DNA from 3 places in the Kosakonia sp. MUSA4 genome. Region 3 is predicted to be linked to each of the others. Evidence: predicted binding sites of a transcription regulator. Region 3 holds the regulator's gene; each other region holds the start of a gene.
The links. Region 3 encodes PurR, which represses purine synthesis genes. Its sites were predicted from a motif close to CANGCAAACGTTTGCNTG; they were not measured.
Positions count from the first base shown of each region.

Region 1: a site for PurR is predicted at 2,920-2,937, ahead of gcvT (glycine cleavage system aminomethyltransferase GcvT). Genes of this name have one in related genera too.
Region 2: a site for PurR is predicted at 1,962-1,979, ahead of pyrC (dihydroorotase). Genes of this name have one in related genera too.

Region 1 covers NZ_CP025697.1:4,491,113-4,497,081, forward strand. The annotation lists gene gcvP (aminomethyl-transferring glycine dehydrogenase) at 1-1,191, opposite strand, end outside; gene gcvH (glycine cleavage system protein GcvH) at 1,319-1,708, opposite strand; gene gcvT (glycine cleavage system aminomethyltransferase GcvT) at 1,735-2,829, opposite strand; gene ubiI (FAD-dependent 2-octaprenylphenol hydroxylase) at 3,252-4,454, opposite strand; gene ubiH (2-octaprenyl-6-methoxyphenyl hydroxylase) at 4,470-5,648, opposite strand; gene pepP (Xaa-Pro aminopeptidase) at 5,645-5,969, opposite strand, start outside.
Region 2 covers NZ_CP025697.1:1,891,032-1,897,000, reverse strand. The annotation lists gene mdtH (multidrug efflux MFS transporter MdtH) at 1-521, shown strand, start outside; gene grxB (glutaredoxin 2) at 587-1,234, shown strand; gene C0557_RS08905 (lipoprotein) at 1,356-1,916, shown strand; gene pyrC (dihydroorotase) at 2,032-3,075, shown strand; gene dinI (DNA damage-inducible protein I) at 3,149-3,394, shown strand; gene bssS (biofilm formation regulator BssS) at 3,670-3,924, shown strand; gene solA (N-methyl-L-tryptophan oxidase) at 4,043-5,161, shown strand; gene C0557_RS08880 (YceO family protein) at 5,212-5,325, shown strand; gene C0557_RS08875 (cytochrome b) at 5,588-5,969, shown strand, end outside.
Region 3 covers NZ_CP025697.1:2,172,572-2,178,540, forward strand. The annotation lists gene punC (purine nucleoside transporter PunC) at 1-874, opposite strand, end outside; gene punR (DNA-binding transcriptional activator PunR) at 985-1,896, shown strand; gene purR (HTH-type transcriptional repressor PurR) at 1,916-2,941, opposite strand; gene C0557_RS10360 (YnhF family membrane protein) at 3,241-3,330, shown strand; gene C0557_RS10365 (MFS transporter) at 3,497-4,666, shown strand; gene sodB (superoxide dismutase [Fe]) at 4,714-5,295, opposite strand; gene C0557_RS10375 (C40 family peptidase) at 5,419-5,969, opposite strand, start outside.

The DNA.
Region 1 (5,969 bases), 2.3 Mb from region 3:
ATCCGCGACCTCAACGCACAGCGTATCGAAGTAGTGCGCATGACGCAGTTTCAGCCCCTTATGCTGCAAACCGGTAGCGAGAATGTCGGCCAGGCGGTGAATGCGGCCCGCAATGCGTTTCAGCCCTTCCGGGCCGTGGAACACCGCGTACAGGCTGGCGATATTGGCCAGCAGCACCTGTGAAGTACAGATGTTGGAGTTGGCTTTCTCGCGACGGATGTGCTGTTCGCGGGTCTGCATCGCCATGCGCAGCGCGGTGTTACCGGCAGCATCTTTGGAAACCCCGATAATGCGCCCAGGCATGGAACGTTTGAATTCATCTTTGGCAGCAAAGAATGCCGCGTGCGGACCGCCGTAGCCCATCGGCACGCCGAAACGCTGAGCGGAGCCAAACACGATGTCGGCGCCCTGTTTGCCTGGCGCCGTCAACTGCACCAGCGCCATAAAATCGGCAGCGACGCTGACCACGATTTTGCGGGCTTTCAGCTCAGCAATCAGTACGCTGTAATTGTGTACTTCGCCGGTGGTGCCAACCTGTTGCAGCAGAACACCGAAGACATCCTGGTGATCCAGCACTTTGTCAGCCGCATCAACAATCACCTCAAAACCGAAGGTTTCGGCGCGCGTGCGCACGACATCCAGCGTTTGCGGGTGCACATCATCGGCAACGAAGAAGCGGTTAGCGCCTTTCAGTTTGCTCACGCGCTTCGCCATCGCCATCGCTTCAGCGGCGGCGGTCGCTTCATCCAGCAGGGAAGCGGAGGCGATATCCAGGCCGGTCAAATCCAGCGTCACCTGTTGAAAGTTAAGCAGCGCTTCCAGGCGCCCTTGCGATACTTCCGGCTGATACGGCGTATACGCGGTGTACCAGCCTGGATTTTCCAGCATATTACGCAGGATCACCGGCGGTAACTGCACTGCGGTGTAGCCCATGCCAATGTAAGACTTAAAGCGCTTGTTGCGTCCCGCGATGGCTTTCAGTTCGGCAAGCGCGGCGAATTCGCTGGTAGCGTCACCCACCTGCGGCGGCGTGGCGAGCTGAATATCTTTCGGTACGATCTGCGCAATCAGGGCATTCAGCGAATCTGCCCCTACGGTGTTCAGCATCTCCTGCTGTTGCGATGCGTCCGGGCCAATATGCCTGCCGATAAATGCGGTGCGATTTTCAAGCTGACTTAACGTCTGAGTCATGAGCGATGGTTCCTGAAACGTGCGGTGAATCGTATATGTTGCTAACTCTATTGCCCGGTGGCGCTTACGCTTACCGGGCCTACGTACACCTGTAGGCCGGATAAACGCAGTGCCATCCGGCACAACATTACTCGTCTTCTAACAATGCGGCGTATGCCGTTGCATCCAGCAGCGCAGCAACTTCCGATTCGTCACTGGCTTTGATTTTGAAGATCCAGCCTTCGCCGTACGGCTCGCTGTTAACCAGCTCCGGAGAGTCATTCAGCGCATCGTTAACGGCGACGATTTCACCGCCGATCGGCGCGTAGATATCAGAAGCGGCTTTTACCGATTCGGCAACGGCGCAGTCATCGCCAGCGCTAACGGTCGCGCCCACTTCCGGCAGATCGACAAACACCATATCACCCAGCAGTTCCTGAGCATGTTCAGTGATGCCAACGGTATAGCTACCGTCTGCTTCTTTGCGCAGCCATTCGTGTTCTTTGCTGTATTTCAGTTCGCCCGGTACGTTGCTCATCTCATTCTCTCCAGATAAAAATTACGTTACGCGACAGCTTTGCCGTTGCGCACAAAAACAGGTTTGGTCACTTTGACCGGCATTTCGCGGTTACGGATCTGCACAATTGCCGTTTCGCCAATTCCGGCCGGAACGCGCGCCAGTGCAATACTGTAGCCAAGCGTCGGCGAGAAGGTCCCGCTGGTGATCACACCTTTTTGCACGTTGCCGTGCGCGTCAGTAAAGTGCACCGGTAACTCATTACGCAGCACACCTTTTTCCGTCATCACCAGGCCAACCAGCTGTTCGGTGCCCTTTTCGCGCTGTAGTTCCAGCGCTTCGCGACCGATGAACTGGCGATCCTGCGGTTCCCAGGCGATGGTCCAGCCCATATTGGCAGCCAGCGGAGAGATGCTTTCATCCATCTCCTGGCCATACAGGTTCATGCCCGCTTCCAGGCGCAGCGTATCGCGCGCGCCAAGCCCGCAAGGTTTTACGCCCGCTTTCAGCAGATCCTGCCAAAAGCTGGCAGCTTTTTCGTTCGGCAAAGCAATCTCGTAACCCGCTTCACCGGTGTAGCCCGTGGTCGCGATAAACAGCTCGTCCGCTTCAACGCCGAAGAACGGTTTCATTCCCTCAACCGCGCTGCGCTGCGCATCGGTAAACAGGCTGGCGGCTTTCGCCTGCGCGTTTGGCCCCTGAACCGCGATCAGTGACAGATCGTCACGGACGGTGATATCGATGGCAAAAGGTTCGGCGTGTTGGGTGATCCAGGAGAGGTCTTTTTCGCGGGTGGCGGAGTTTACAACGAGGCGGAAGAAGTCTTCGGTGAAGTAGTAGACGATCAAATCGTCAATCACGCCACCCGACGCATTCAGCATGCCGGTGTAGAGGGCTTTGCCGGGCTTCGTGAGTTTGGCCACATCATTTGCCAGCAAATATTGCAGAAACTCCCGGGTGCGGCTGCCTTTCAGATCGACGATGGTCATGTGCGAAACATCGAACATCCCGGCATCGCTGCGCACTGCGTGGTGCTCATCAATCTGCGAGCCGTAATGCAGCGGCATCATCCAGCCATGGAAATCCACCATGCGGGCGCCGCATAGCGTGTGTTGTTCATACAAAGGGGTCTGCTGAGCCATCTTGTCCTCGTCGAATAAGCTGCGCTATCACGTTTTTCGGCGGCGTTCATTTCGCCAAAACGACCAGCGTCAACGGCCATTTCGGACGCCGACGCAAACGTTATCTTTTGCCTGAACTTAACACCGAAAGCGGCACTTAACCATAAGAGAAAATGGGCCATCACATTAGCTTATGACCGGGTTAGCTAAAAACAGCAGCAGAGTTTTATGCTGGCTAAAAACGAAATCACCCAAACGAAACATCAATAAAGCGACGAGATTGCGCCTTATTTCAATATTTCACTCCGCAAAAGCATCATTTTTTCTGCAGTGGGAAAAATCACACATGAGTAAATCTAATCCGAAAAACGAGGTGAAATTAGAATATTTCAAATGAGGCAGGAAGTCCCCTTCCCGTTTGCGGGAAGGGAAATGTGATGGGGTTAACGTAACCACTCCGGAAGGTCATTCAGGCCGAGCGCCTGACGCAGCAATTGTGTTTTTACCCCAGGAAGGGTATCCGCCAGTTTCAGACCAATATCACGCAACAGTTTCTTCGCCGGGTTCGACCCGGCAAACAGTTCGCGGAAGCCCTGCATTCCCGCCAGCATTAGCGCCGCACTGTGCTTACGGCTGCGCTCGTAGCGACGCAGATAGAGATGCTGGCCGATATCTTTGCCTTCGCGGCGCAGACGACGCAGCTCGGTAATCAATTCCGCAACATCCATAAAGCCCAGATTCACACCCTGCCCGGCCAGCGGATGGATGGTATGCGCAGCATCGCCTACCAGCGCCAGACGATGGCCGGCGAAGTGGCGCGCATAGCGGCCGGTGAGCGGATAAACCTGACGCTCGCTTTCCACACTGCACAGACCAAGACGATTATCAAAGGCCACGCACAGCGCCTGATTGAACGTCTCATCGCTGGCCTGTTGCAGCGTTTTCGCCTGATCCGGCGGCAACGACCAGACGATCGAGCACAAATGTGGATCGTTCAACGGCAGAAACGCCAGAATGCCCTCGTTATCGAACACCTGCCGCGCTACGGCCTGATGCGGCTCCTCGGTGCGAATGGTCGCCACCAGCGCATGGTGGTGATAATCCCAGAAAGTTAGCGGAATATCCGCTTTGTTACGCAACCAGGAGTTCGCGCCGTCAGCCCCGACCACCAGCCGGGCCGTGAGCATCGTGCCATCTTTTAAGGTGAGAAATGCGTCGTTCTCACCCCAGGCCACCTGCTGCAATTCGGCTGGGGCAATCATGGTGACATCCTGACACTGCTGAGCTTTATCCCACAGCGCCTGGTGAATCACTGCGTTTTCAATAATATAGCCAAGATGGGGATAGCCCATACTTTGGTCGTCAAAGGTGATGCGGCCAAAGCTGTCTTTGTCCCACACTTCCATACCGTGATAGCGCCCCGCGCGGTGGGCAATGATGTTTGACCACACGCCAAGATGCGTCAGAAGTTTTTCGCTGGCGGCGTTAATCGCCGATACGCGCAGCGCCGGTGGTGCATCTTCCGCCAGCGGCTGCGGAACATTCTGCTCCAGCACCGCAACCCGTAAACCGCTCCCCTGCAACCCGCAAGCCAGCGCCAGACCTACCATGCCGCCGCCGACAATCGCAACATCAACACTCTGCACTCTTTGCTCCTTTGATTAACGGGTTACCCAACCGAGGGTACGCTGCGCCAGCACATCGCGCGCCGGGGTAAATAGTTCCATCGCCATCAGCCCAATATTGCGCCCGACGACAAGCGGTGCCCAGCGGTTGGCAAACAGATGCACCAGCCCGTCGGTAACGCCTATGGTGGCGCTTTTGTCCGACTGACGCCGATGACGGTAGCGCGTCAGCACCGGATAACAACCGACATCTTTCTGCTTCGCCCATGCCTCCGCCAGTGTTTCCGCCAGCGTCATGACATCGCGCATGCCGAGGTTAAACCCTTGTCCGGCAATAGGATGCAGCGTCTGAGCCGCATTGCCGACCAGCACCGCGCGATGAGAGACCGGCGATGACGCGTTAGTCAGCGTCAGGGGATAAACGCTGCGTTTTCCGGCGTGCTCAATACGCCCCAGACGCCAGCCGAAAGCTTTTTGTAGCTCATGGCAAAACCGTTCGTCAGACCAGCCAGTCACCTGCTGCTGTTTTTCCTGTGGATGGCACCACACCAGTGAACAGCGCCCCTGCGACATCGGCAACATCGCCAGCGGCCCATGCTCGGTGAAGCGTTCAAATGCGCGTCCCTGATGCGGAACAGAGGTGGTGACGTTGGCGATGACCGCGGCCTGGTGATAGGGCGTTTTCTGCCAGAGGATCCCCAGTTGCTCGCCCATGCCCGAACGGGAACCGTCCGCCGCAACCAGCAACTGGCCAATAATCAGCTCACCGCTTTCCAGCGTTACCGATACCTGCTGCTCATTACGGGTAAAGCTGCTGACCCGATCGGGGCAATGCAGCGTCACGCCCGGCGCATTTTGCAGCAAGGTAAAGAGCCGCTGGCCGATATCATGCAGTTCAACCACCTGGCCCAGCGCATCAAGGTGATAATCCTGCGCATCCAGCGTGACAAAACCGGCGTGACCACGATCGCTGACGTGAACAGTTGAAATGGGCGTTGCACAACGGGCTATTGCCTGCCAGATCCCGACGCGCGCAAGCTGCTGGCACGTACCTGCCGCCAGCGCAATGGCACGGGCATCAAAACCAGGATGATGGTGAGAACCCGGCGCTGTAGCCTCCACCAGGTGAACCGGTAATTTCCCCTGCGTCAGATGTGAAATGGCCAGCGCGAGCGTCGCACCGGCCATGCCGCCGCCAACAATAATCACACTCATGAACGGCTCGCCGCCATCAGTGCTTCAATATCATCCGCCTTTTTCACCACGCTGGCGGTGAGATTCTCGTTACCCTCGTCGGTAATAACGATGTCATCTTCCACGCGAATACCAATGCCGCGATACTGCTCGGGAACATCCGCATCCGGGGAAATATAGAGGCCCGGCTCAACGGTCAACACCATGCCTGGTGCCAGCTCGCGCGAACGATCCTGACCGTAAACGCCGACGTCATGAACATCCAGCCCCAGCCAGTGGCTTAACCCGTGCATAAAGAATGGGCGGTGGGCATTTTTTGCGATCAATTCATCAACTTCGCCC
Region 2 (5,969 bases), 280 kb from region 3:
TGCTGCCGATCATGGTCAACGATATTGCCGGTTCACCGGCGGCAGTGAAGTGGATGTACGCCATCGAAGCCTGTTTATCGCTGACGTTGCTCTACCCTATCGCCCGCTGGAGCGAAAAACGCTTTCGTCTTGAACACCGTCTGATGGCCGGGCTGCTGGTGATGTCATTCAGCCTGCTGCCGGTCGGAATGGTCGGGACGTTGCAGCAACTGTTTACGCTTATCTGCACGTTCTATATCGGCTCAATTATTGCCGAACCAGCGCGGGAAACCTTAAGCGCGCAGCTGGCAGATGCCCGCGCGCGCGGCAGTTATATGGGTTTCAGTCGCCTTGGGCTGGCATTTGGCGGCGCGCTGGGTTATGCCGGCGGCGGGTGGTTGTTTGATGCCGGCAAAGCCTTCAACCAGCCGGAATTGCCGTGGATGATGCTCGGCCTGATCGGGCTGATGACCTCAATGGCGCTGCTGTGGCAATTCGGCCATAAGCGCATTCGCCCGCGGATGCTTGAACCTGGCGCCTGATTTGCGCCATGCCATGCTCTCTTCCATACTGGTCTTTAACGGATAAGCCAGTATGGAGGAGAAACGTGAAACTCTACATTTACGACCACTGCCCTTTCTGCGTCAAAGCCCGCATGATTTTCGGCCTTAAAAATCTTCCCGTAGAACTCAATATCCTGCTCAGTGACGACGAGGCCACGCCAACCAAAATGATTGGCCAGAAGATGGCGCCCATCCTGCAAAAAGACGACAGCCGTTATCTGCCGGAGAGTATGGATATTGTGCACTATGTCGATAAACTTGACGGCAAACCGCTGCTCACCGGTAAACGGAACCCGAAACTGGAAGAGTGGCTGCGCAAGGTTAACGGCTATGTGAATAAATTGCTGATACCCCGCTTTGCGAAATCCGCCTTCGACGAGTTTTCCACACCGCAGGCGCGCGCCTCGTTTGTCGCGAAGAAAGAGGCGGCGATCGGCAGCTTCGACGAACATCTCGCCCACTCTGCCGGGCTGGTGAAAAATATCAGCGACGACCTACGGGCGCTGGACAAGCTCATAGTCAAACCGAATGCGGTCAACGGCGAGCTCTCCGAGGACGATATTCATCTTTTCCCGCTGCTGCGTAACCTGACGCTTGTCGCCGGAATTAACTGGCCGAGCCGGGTAGCGGATTACCGCGATAATATGGCCAAGCAGACCCAGGTTAACCTGCTTTCATCGATGGCTATTTAGCGGACTCACGGCGGAAGCGTATGTTTCCGCCAGCCTTTCAGCTTTTTCCGCTAGCCTTTGTACCTCGTCTGACGCATCCTACGCACCGGCTTTGACGCCTTCGGAATCACGTTGAGGAATTATGAAGAAGATCTTTTTTGCCGCTGCTTTACTGCTGAGCGGCGTGCTGGTGGGCTGTAACCAACTGACCCAATATTCCATCAGCGAACAGGAAATTAACCAGGCGCTGCAAAAACGCAATGATTTTGCGAAAGACATTGGCCTGCCAGGCGTGGCCGACGCGCACATTGTGCTGAATAACCTGGCGTCGGAAATTGGTCGTGAAGAGCCGAACAAAGTGACGCTGACCGGCGATGCCAACCTGGATATGACATCCCTTTTCGGTAACCAGAAAGCGGTCATCAAGCTGAAACTGAAGGCGTTGCCGGTGTTTGATAAAGAGAAAGGCGCCATTTACTTGCAGGAGATGGAAGTAGTGAAAGCCGACGTGCAGCCGGAAAAAATGCAGACGGTGCTGCAAACGTTGATGCCCTACCTGAACCAGTCGCTGCGCAACTACTTTAATCAGCGTCCGGCCTATGTACTGAAAGAGGACAGCAGCAAAGGCGAAGCGCTGGCGAAGAAATACGCCAAAGGCATTGAGGTGAAACCGGGCGAAATTATTATCCCCCTCACCGACTGAGTTACAGGGCGCCGCGGGCGCCCTTTTTTTCAGGAAAAAGATGCAAACGAAAACGTTTCCGCTTATCCTTAGTGCCCGGCAAAAACACCTGATTCTCACCAGCCGGAGCACTCCAATGACACAATCCCAGGTTTTGAAAATCCGCCGTCCTGACGACTGGCACGTCCACCTGCGTGATGGCGATATGTTAAAAACCGTGGTGCCGTGGACCAGTGAAACCTACGCCCGCGCCATTGTCATGCCCAATCTCGCTCCCCCTGTGACAACCGTTGATGCTGCGCGCGCGTACCGCCAGCGCATTCTTGATGCCGTGCCTGCCGGACATGATTTCACCCCGCTAATGACCTGCTATCTCACCGACAGCCTGAGTGCGGATGAAGTGGAACGTGGGTTTAACGAAAACGTCTTTACGGCGGCAAAACTTTATCCCGCCAATGCCACCACCAACTCCAGCCACGGCGTCACCAGCATTGATGCCATTATGCCGGTGCTGGAGCGCATGGAAAAACTGGGCATGCCGCTGCTGGTGCATGGCGAAGTGACCCACGCGGAGATCGATATCTTCGATCGCGAAGCGCGTTTTATTGAAACGGTGATGGAGCCGCTGCGCCAGCGCCTGCCGGGGTTAAAAGTGGTGTTTGAGCATATCACGACCAAAGACGCGGCGGATTATGTGCGCGAGGGTAACGAGCGCCTGGCGGCGACCATTACGCCACAGCATTTGATGTTTAACCGTAACCATATGCTGGTTGGCGGCGTACGTCCGCATCTCTACTGTTTGCCTATCCTTAAACGCAATATCCACCAGCAGGCACTGCGAGAGTTGGTCGCCAGCGGATTTGAACGCGCTTTTCTCGGCACCGATTCCGCACCGCACGCGCGGCACAAAAAAGAGGCGAGCTGTGGTTGTGCCGGTTGCTTCAATGCGCCAACCGCGCTCGGCAGCTACGCTACCGTGTTTGAAGAGATGAACGCCTTGCAGCATTTTGAAGCGTTCTGTTCGCTGAACGGACCGCGCTTTTACGGGCTGCCGCTCAATGAGGGCTTTATTGAGCTGGAACGCATCGAAAGCGTCGTGCCAGAGAGCATTGCGCTGACGGACGATACGCTGGTACCGTTCCTCGCAGGTGAAACCGTTCGCTGGCGCGTTAAGCAGTAAAAATTTACTGCCCCCTGTTGTAAAGATACTTCATTAACTGTATATATATACAGCAAACACACAGGGGGCTATTATGCGCATTGAAGTGACTATCGCCAAAACCACACCCTTACCGCCAGGTGCTATCGATGCGCTGGCGGGCGAATTATCCCGTCGGCTAAATAATTACTATCCCGAACACGATAACAAAATCACCGTTCGCTATGCGGCGGCTAATAACTTGTCGGTGCTTGGCGGCGCAAAAGAAGATAAAGATCGCATAAGTGAAATTTTGCAGGAAACCTGGGAAAGCGCCGACGACTGGTTTATCAACGACTAATTTCTCTTTAAGTTTGTTCTTATTGCCGGGTCGCCCCGGCTTTTTTGTCTGTTTTTTACGCCATTCATTAATTCTCTAGTTCTTTAGTAAAAATATGTGCTTAAGGTTTCGTTTTCTTATTCAAAAAAATCAAACAGCCTAAAAAACATGTTGCAGAGTGTTTATTTATTCGATCATCACCCCCATCTGTTGATATACTAAAGAGGCTTCAAAAAAAACACGCATTGAACCTCGAAAGTCGTTGTCTAAATAAACACGCTAATATGGGGGTTATGATGGTAAAGAATAATGAAGTCATCCAGACCCATCCACTGGTCGGATGGGACATCAGTACTGTGGATAGTTACGATGCCCTGATGCTCCGGTTACACTACCAGACCCCTAACAGAGCCGCTCAGGAAGAGACTGAAGTCGGCCAGACGTTATGGTTAACGACAGATGTCGCCCGCCAGTTTATATCGATTCTCGAGGCGGGTATTGCCAAGATTGAATCAGGCGATTACCAGGAAGATGAGTACCGCAGGCATTAGTCTTAATGCTGACCTTCATCCCAACAGGCACCCTTCAGGGTGCCTTAATTATTTCTGCCCTTGTATAACGCCGCCAGGTTAATTACCCTCCTGAACACGCTTTTTCCTGGAGAACACCATGAAATATGACCTGATTATTATCGGCAGCGGATCTGTCGGCGCAGCGACCGGCTATTACGCTACCCGCGCCGGGTTAAATGTGCTGATGACCGATGCCCATCTCCCGCCGCACCAGCAAGGCAGCCATCATGGCGATACGCGTCTAATTCGCCACGCGTATGGCGAAGGTGAAAAATATGTCCCGCTGGTGCTGCGCGCCCAACAGTTGTGGGATCAGTTAGCCAGCGAAAGCGGCGAGGCGGTGTTCGAACGGACCGGCGTGATCAATCTCGGCCCGGCTGATTCCGAATTTCTCGTCAATGTCGCCCACAGTGCTAAGCAGTGGGATCTGGCGGTAGAAAAACTGGATGCGCCTTCACTGATGGCCCGCTGGCCCGAAATCACCGTGCCGGAAGACTATATCGGTCTGTTCGAAGCCGATTCCGGCGTACTGAAGAGCGAACTGGCGGTTAAAACCTGGATCCGTCTCGCCCAACAGGCCGGTTGCGCGCAACTGTTTAACTGCCCGGTTACCGCGCTGCGTCATGGCCCTGAAGGCGTGACCATCGAAACAGCGGAAGGCGAGTTCGTCGGCAAGAAAGTGTTGGTTAGCGCCGGCACCTGGGTACGTCAGTTAATTCCAACGCTTCCGGTACAACCCGTACGCAAGGTTTTCGCCTGGTTCCAGGCGGACGGTCGCTACAGCAGCAAAAATCACTTTCCAGCCTTCACCGGTGAAATGCCGAATGGCGATCAGTATTACGGTTTCCCCGCCGAAGACAACGCGCTGAAGATCGGTCGTCATAACGGCGGCCAGCTCATCGACGAAGCACAACAGCGTACACCTTTTGGCAATGAGGCAGGAGACGGTTCGGAGTGCTTCGGTTTTCTGCGCCAGTTCCTGCCGGGCATTGGTGGTTGTCTGTACGGCGCTTCATGTACCTACGATAACTCGCCGGATGAAGATTTTATTATTGATACGTTGCCGGAGCATCCGGACACGCTGATTATCACCGGACTGAGCGGCCATGGATTTAAATTCGCGCCAGTGCTCGGCGAAATCGCCTGTGAATTTGCGCAGGGTAAATGCAGCGATTTTGATTTGACGCCTTTTTCCCTGTCACGCTTTACCCGATAATCCGTCGGCGGCCTTATTTGTGGCCGCCTTTATTTTTTTGCGGAGAGATCATGCGTCGTTTATTCGACTTCCTTATTAATAATGTGCGTGAGCATTTGATGTTATATATTGCGCTGTGGCTACTCGTTGCGCTGATCGACCTTATTTATATTGTATGGCCTTAATCATAAATACTGACAAAAGCTGACATTTATTTAAAAAAACCAGAGTTAAAACAATTTTCCTGAACAATAAAAAATCTCACGTACCCTGCTATTAACAGCAAAAATTATCTGTCACCCTCTAATCACCTGAACATTGAAAGCAACAGTCATTCAAAAAAAATGACATAGAAAAATTAATTGTCTAATTGCTTAATTTTCAGTTGCAATATGTATCCGCCCTCGCCATTTTAAATTAACCGTTCATTAACAATGATTCACAATTATGCAATTTCGCAACTCACCCGCCCGCTACGGCACTATTTCCGTTGCTATTCACTGGCTGATGGCAATAGCCATTTATGGCATGTTCGCGCTGGGATTATGGATGGTGACGCTCAGCTATTATGATGGCTGGTACCATCAGGCGCCGGAACTGCATAAAAGTATCGGCATTCTGTTGATGTTAGGGCTGGTGGTGCGCATTGTCTGGCGGCATATTTCACCGCCCCCTTCTCCGCTATCCAGTTATTCACGCCTGACACGAGCAAGTGCCGTACTGGCTCATATAGCACTGTATGTGTTGCTGTCTGGCATTCTCATCAGCGGCTATTTAATCTCCACCGCGGACGGCAAACCGATTAACGTATTTGGCCTGTTTAACGTGC
Region 3 (5,969 bases):
GCAGCAAACCCACGATCCAGGTGGTAATCACGCTTAGCCCAAAGGCGCTCAGCAGCCACGGAAGCAGGCGGGAACCCTGCCATTTTTGCAATGCGGCGCGGCAACCATAACCGCCAATCAGGAAGGCAATGGTCTGCGGTACGTAACTCAGACCAATCACTGACGGACCATAACCCATCTCGTGCAAAATAAACGGCGAACCGGTCAACCAGGCAAAAAAACTGGCCGAGCAGGCGGCGTAGATGATGACATTGCCGCGATACGCTTTATTGCGCAACAGATCGAAAAAGGTCAGCGGCTGTTCATGCAGCGCAGCGGGCTGTGCAGGCGTTTTCAACCGCCAGGCGGGCACCATCAGCACCAGGGTTATTGCCAGCAGCGTGGCAAAAATCGCCTGCCAGGAGAAGTGCTCCAGCATCCACGCACCCAGCAGAGGGGCAAGTGCAGGCGTCAGGCCCACCAGCGGCATAATGGTCGCGAAGATACGATTAACGCGGTGTGCCGGATAGTTGTCAGTGACCAGCGCCTGCCAGCTGACGGTAGCGGCACAAACGCCGATCGCCTGTACGAAACGCAGCGCCAGTAACAGGCTGGCGTCCCGTACCCACAATGTTCCCAGACAGCCAAGTGCGAAAATGGTCAGCCCGCTCAACAGAATAGGTCTGCGGCCATAGCGATCCGACAATGGCCCCCACACCAGTTGTGCGACAGCAAAGCCTGCCAGGAACAAACTGAGCGTGGCGCTAACGATGGCCGGAGAGGTTTGCAAATCTTGTTGTATCGCGCTAAACGCGGGCAGGTACATGTCGGTGGCTAAAAAGCCCAGCACGCTTAATCCCGCGAGCCAGACTAAAAATCCTTTGCCAGGTTGCATTCGAGTTCTCACCTTGTTGCTTCTTCAGGGCTGTCGAGTGTAAGGAGTGCTTTCCTGCTTGTGAAACGCTAATATTTGCGCAGTGATTTCAAAATTTTTGCAGGCAGATTATGTGGTCAGAATATTCACTGGAAGTGGTAGATGCTGTTGCGCGCAACGGTAGTTTCAGCGGTGCCGCCCAGGAGCTGCACCGTGTACCTTCAGCAGTGAGCTATACCGTGCGCCAACTCGAAGAGTGGCTGGCGGTTCCGTTATTCGAACGCCGTCATCGCGATGTGGAGCTAACACCCGCCGGAAGCTGGTTTTTAAAAGAGGGGCGATCTGTTATCAAAAAAATGCAGATCACCCGCCAACAGTGTCAACAGATCGCTAACGGCTGGCGCGGCCAGCTGGCGATTGCCGTGGATAACATTGTGAAACCGGCGCGAACACGGCAACTGATCGTCGATTTCTACCGACATTTTAACGATGTCGAGTTACAGGTTTACCAGGAGGTGTTCAACGGTGTCTGGGATGCGCTGGCAGATGGACGCGTTGAGGTGGCGATTGGCGCGACCCAGGCGATCCCGGTCGGTGGACGCTACGCGTTTCGTGATATGGGCATGCTGAGCTGGAAATGCGTGGTTTCCAGCCGCCATCCACTGGCATCAATGCCCGGCCCGCTAAGCGATGAAACGTTGCGCAACTGGCCTTCGTTGATTCAGGAAGATACGTCGCGCTCGTTGCCTAAACGCATTACCTGGCTGCTGGATAACCAGAAGCGGGTCATCGTGCCGGACTGGTCCGCTTCCGAAGCCTGCCTTTCTGCCGGGCTGTGCGTGGGGATGGTGCCCGCGCATTTCGCCCGTCCACGGCTGGACAGCGGCGACTGGGTGGCGCTGGAACTGGAGAACCCTTTTCCGGATGCGGCCTGCTGCCTGACATGGCAACAAAACGACGCATCACCGGCGTTGAGCTGGCTGCTGGAGTATCTGGGGGACAGTGAGACGCTGAACAGCGAATGGTTGCGGGAGCCGGAGTAACGGCCCCCGCGGGATGTGATTAACGGCGGTAGTCGCGGAACGGGCCATCCGCCACCGAGCGGCGTTCGATCAGGCGCGGATGAACTTCAATGGATTGCGACTCTTCGCGTTTGTTGACGATACGATCGAGCAACATGGTAAACGCTGTTTCACCCAGCGAATCTTTCGGCTGATGGATGGTGGTCAGCGCGGGCGTAAAGTAGCGGGAATTGCGCACATTGTCATAGCCGATCAGCGAAATGTCCTGGGGAACGCGCAGCCCCATCTCATCTGCCGCGCAGAGCGCGCCCATCGCCATAATATCGCCGCCGCAGAACACGGCAGTGGGGCGGTGTGACTGGTTGAGGATCTGCTGCATCGCCCGGTAACCCGATTCCGGTTCAAAGTCGCCCTGTACGATCCAGTTTTCCGGTACGGTGATGATCGCTTCTTCCATCGCCTTCATAAAACCAGCGAGGCGGCCAGCGCCGGTGTTGCGCTCCAGCGGGCCTGGAATGACGCCGATATCGCGATGCCCGCGCTCAATCAGATAGCGGCCGGCCATATAGCCGCCTTCAAAAGCGTTATCAATGACCGAGTCGGTAAAATCGGCTTTCGCCTCGCCCCAGTCCATCACCACCATCGGGATATTACGGTACTCTTCCAGCATGCTCAGCAGCGATTCCGGGTATTCGGAGCACATCACCAGCAGGCCATCGACACGTTTTTGCGCCATCATCGACAGGTAGGCGCGCTGTTTCTCAAGGTTGTTCCAGGCGTTGCCAAGGATCAAGGTGTAGCCTTTCTGGAAGCATTTTTTCTCTACAGCTTCGATGATCTCGGCAAAATAGGCGGCTTCGCTGCTGGTGGCCAGCAAACCGATCGATTTAGTGTGATTGACTTTCAGGCTACGCGCCACGGCGCTGGGGGAGTAATGCAACTCTTTGATCGCTGCCCATACGGCGTTGCGGGTCTCTTCAGCGACGAAGCGCGTTTTGTTGATTACATGTGATACGGTTGTAGTGGAAACGTTTGCTCGTTTCGCGACGTCTTTAATCGTTGCCATCAGAAATCACTCCAGACCATATCATAAGCTCCTGATAATACTTAAGGTAAACGTTTGCCTTCAATCACCCTGAACCCCAGCAAAGTGAGTGCGGTACGCCGGGAAAAAGACACTAAACGTCAGGAGGGGAGTCAATGGCCGGTACGCTAATAAATTTAGCGTCGAATTTTGTCTTATCTTGAGCAAAAGGGGAAGCGCTAAAACATATCTCCCGCTAATTCCTGCAAGATTTTTATGATTATCTGTGCAAAAATGCGCAAACTCACTTTTTGTGGGGAAATGAAAATGGAGAAAAATTGATGAGCACCGATCTGAAGTATTCTTTGGTCACTACTGTCATTGTTCTGAGCCTGATTGTTTTCGGTGGGCTGACCGCCGCGCTGCATTGATCTGACACGAGGGAGAGCCTTCTCCCTCGGCTTTTCCCCCGCCATTGTTATCACTTCTGCAATAATCTTTTGTCATCCTGCTAACTTCTGTTTTTTGTGATTCATGTCATACTTTTGACTTCTGCGACAGTGTCCCCAACCGACACGGCTTTTTCGGAGTCAAACGATGAAAATTAATTTCCCTCTGCTTGCCCTGGCGATTGGCGCCTTTGGGATAGGTACAACGGAGTTCTCCCCGATGGGGTTGCTGCCCGTTATTGCCCGTGGCGTCGATGTTTCCATTCCGGCGGCGGGAATGCTGATTAGCGCTTATGCGATTGGCGTGATGGTGGGGGCGCCGCTAATGACGCTGCTGCTGTCACACCGTGGCAGACGTAACGCGCTGATCTTCCTGATGGCGATCTTTACACTGGGCAACGTGCTGTCGGCAATCGCGCCGGACTACACCACCTTAATGCTGGCGCGCATCGTCACCAGCCTCAACCACGGCGCCTTCTTTGGCCTGGGGTCGGTTGTTGCGGCAAGCGTGGTGGCAAAAGAGAAACAAGCCAGCGCCGTCGCGACCATGTTTATGGGGCTGACCATCGCCAATATTGGCGGCGTGCCTGCTGCAACCTGGCTGGGTGAAACCATCGGCTGGCGTATGTCATTTATGGCGACCGCCGGGCTGGGACTGGTTGCCATGCTGAGCCTCTACTTTTCACTGCCTGGCGGCGGAGCGGGCGAACGCCCGGATGTACGCAAAGAGTTGTCTGTGCTGGTTCGTCCACAGGTGCTGTCAGCACTGCTGACGACGGTGCTCGGCGCAGGCGCGATGTTCACACTTTATACCTATATTTCGCCGGTGCTGCGTACCATTACTGATGCTACGCCGGTATTTGTTACCGGGATGTTGGTGCTGATTGGCGTCGGTTTCTCGATTGGTAACTACCTTGGCGGCAAGCTGGCGGATCGTTCGGTAACCGGTACGCTGAAAGGCTTTCTTATCCTGTTGATTGCCATCATGCTGGCCATTCCGTTCCTGGCCCGTAGCGAAGTGGGCGCGGCTATCAGTATGGTGGTCTGGGGCGCTGCGACCTTTGCCGTGGTTCCGCCGCTGCAAATGCGTGTAATGCGCGTCGCACATGAAGCGCCGGGGCTCTCTTCTTCAGTGAACATTGGTGCCTTTAACCTCGGCAACGCACTCGGTGCGGCTGCGGGCGGCGCGGTAATTTCCGGTGGTCTGGGTTATGATTTTGTCCCGGTGATGGGGGCGATTATTGCAGGGCTTGGGCTGATGGTGGTGCTGTTTTCCGGGCGATCACAGCCGGAACGAGCCTGTGCGGCGGTTGAGTAAAAAAGAGGAGGGGCAATGCCCCTCCTTTGTTTTATGCAGCGAATGTTTTATGCGGCGAAATTCTTCGCCACGAAGGTCCAGTTGACCAGCGCCCAGAAGTGCTCAAGGTAGTTCGGACGGGCGTTGCGGTAGTCAATGTAATAAGCATGTTCCCAGACATCGACAGTCAGCAGCGGTGTCGCATCCGTCGTCAGCGGTGTTCCCGCATTGGACGTTGAGACAATCGCCAACCCGCCATCCGCTTTTTTCACCAGCCATGTCCAGCCTGAACCAAAGTTTTTCACTGCGGCATCGGTAAACTGCGCTTTGAACTCCGCAAAGCTGCCAAATGCTTTAGCAATCGCAGCGGCCAGTTCGCCACTCGGCTCACCGCCAGCGTGCGGCGCGAGGCAATTCCAGTAGAAGGTGTGGTTCCAGACCTGCGCGGCGTTATTGAATACGCCGCCTTCGCTGTGCTTAACGATCTCTTCCAGCGTTTTGCCTTCGAAGGCGGTGCCTTTGATCAGATTGTTGAGGTTAGTGACATAAGTCTGATGGTGCTTACCATAGTGATACTCCAGCGTTTCGGCTGAGATATGCGGCATCAGGGCGTCTTTTGCATACGGTAATGCAGGTAATTCGAACGACATTGCTACTCTCCTTCATTATTTTAATACACCCAATAACCCTACTGAGTGTGCGGCTTAGAGTAACAAATCGCGGGGATGGGAAAAAGAGAACATCGCCTGTCGCAGTGACGACAGGCGATGGGATCAACGAATGGTTTTCGGCGTAACGACGCGGCGAGCGCCGACGTAATGGCGCTGCCAGTAGTCTTCGCTAAGGGAAGTAACCTGAATATCCTGGCCGCTGCGCGGAGACTGGATAAACTTGCCGTTGCCAACGTACACGCCAACGTGATCGGCGGTACCGCGACCCTGCGTGCGGAAGAATACCAGGTCGCCGCTTTCCAGCTCCGCCACATTCACCGGCGAAGCATCACGCAGGTGATACATTTCGTTGGCGGTGCGCGGAATGCGGAATTTCACCAAATCCTTATAGGCGTAATAGACCAGACCACTACAATCAAAACCGGTGCTCGGCGAGGTGCCGCCCCAGCGGTAAGGTTTACCAATCTGGTTCATCAGTTTTGACATCGCCGTTTTCTGGGCTTTCTGAATACGCACTTTATGTGCCTCAGCAATGGTCGTGGTTTTTTTGACTTTGACACAATGAGGCTTGCGGCCTTTGCGCGGCGTACTGCATTTTTCCGTCCAGGCGACTTCTGTAGTTTTTAACTGGCTGGTTTTGTTACGACGCGAGG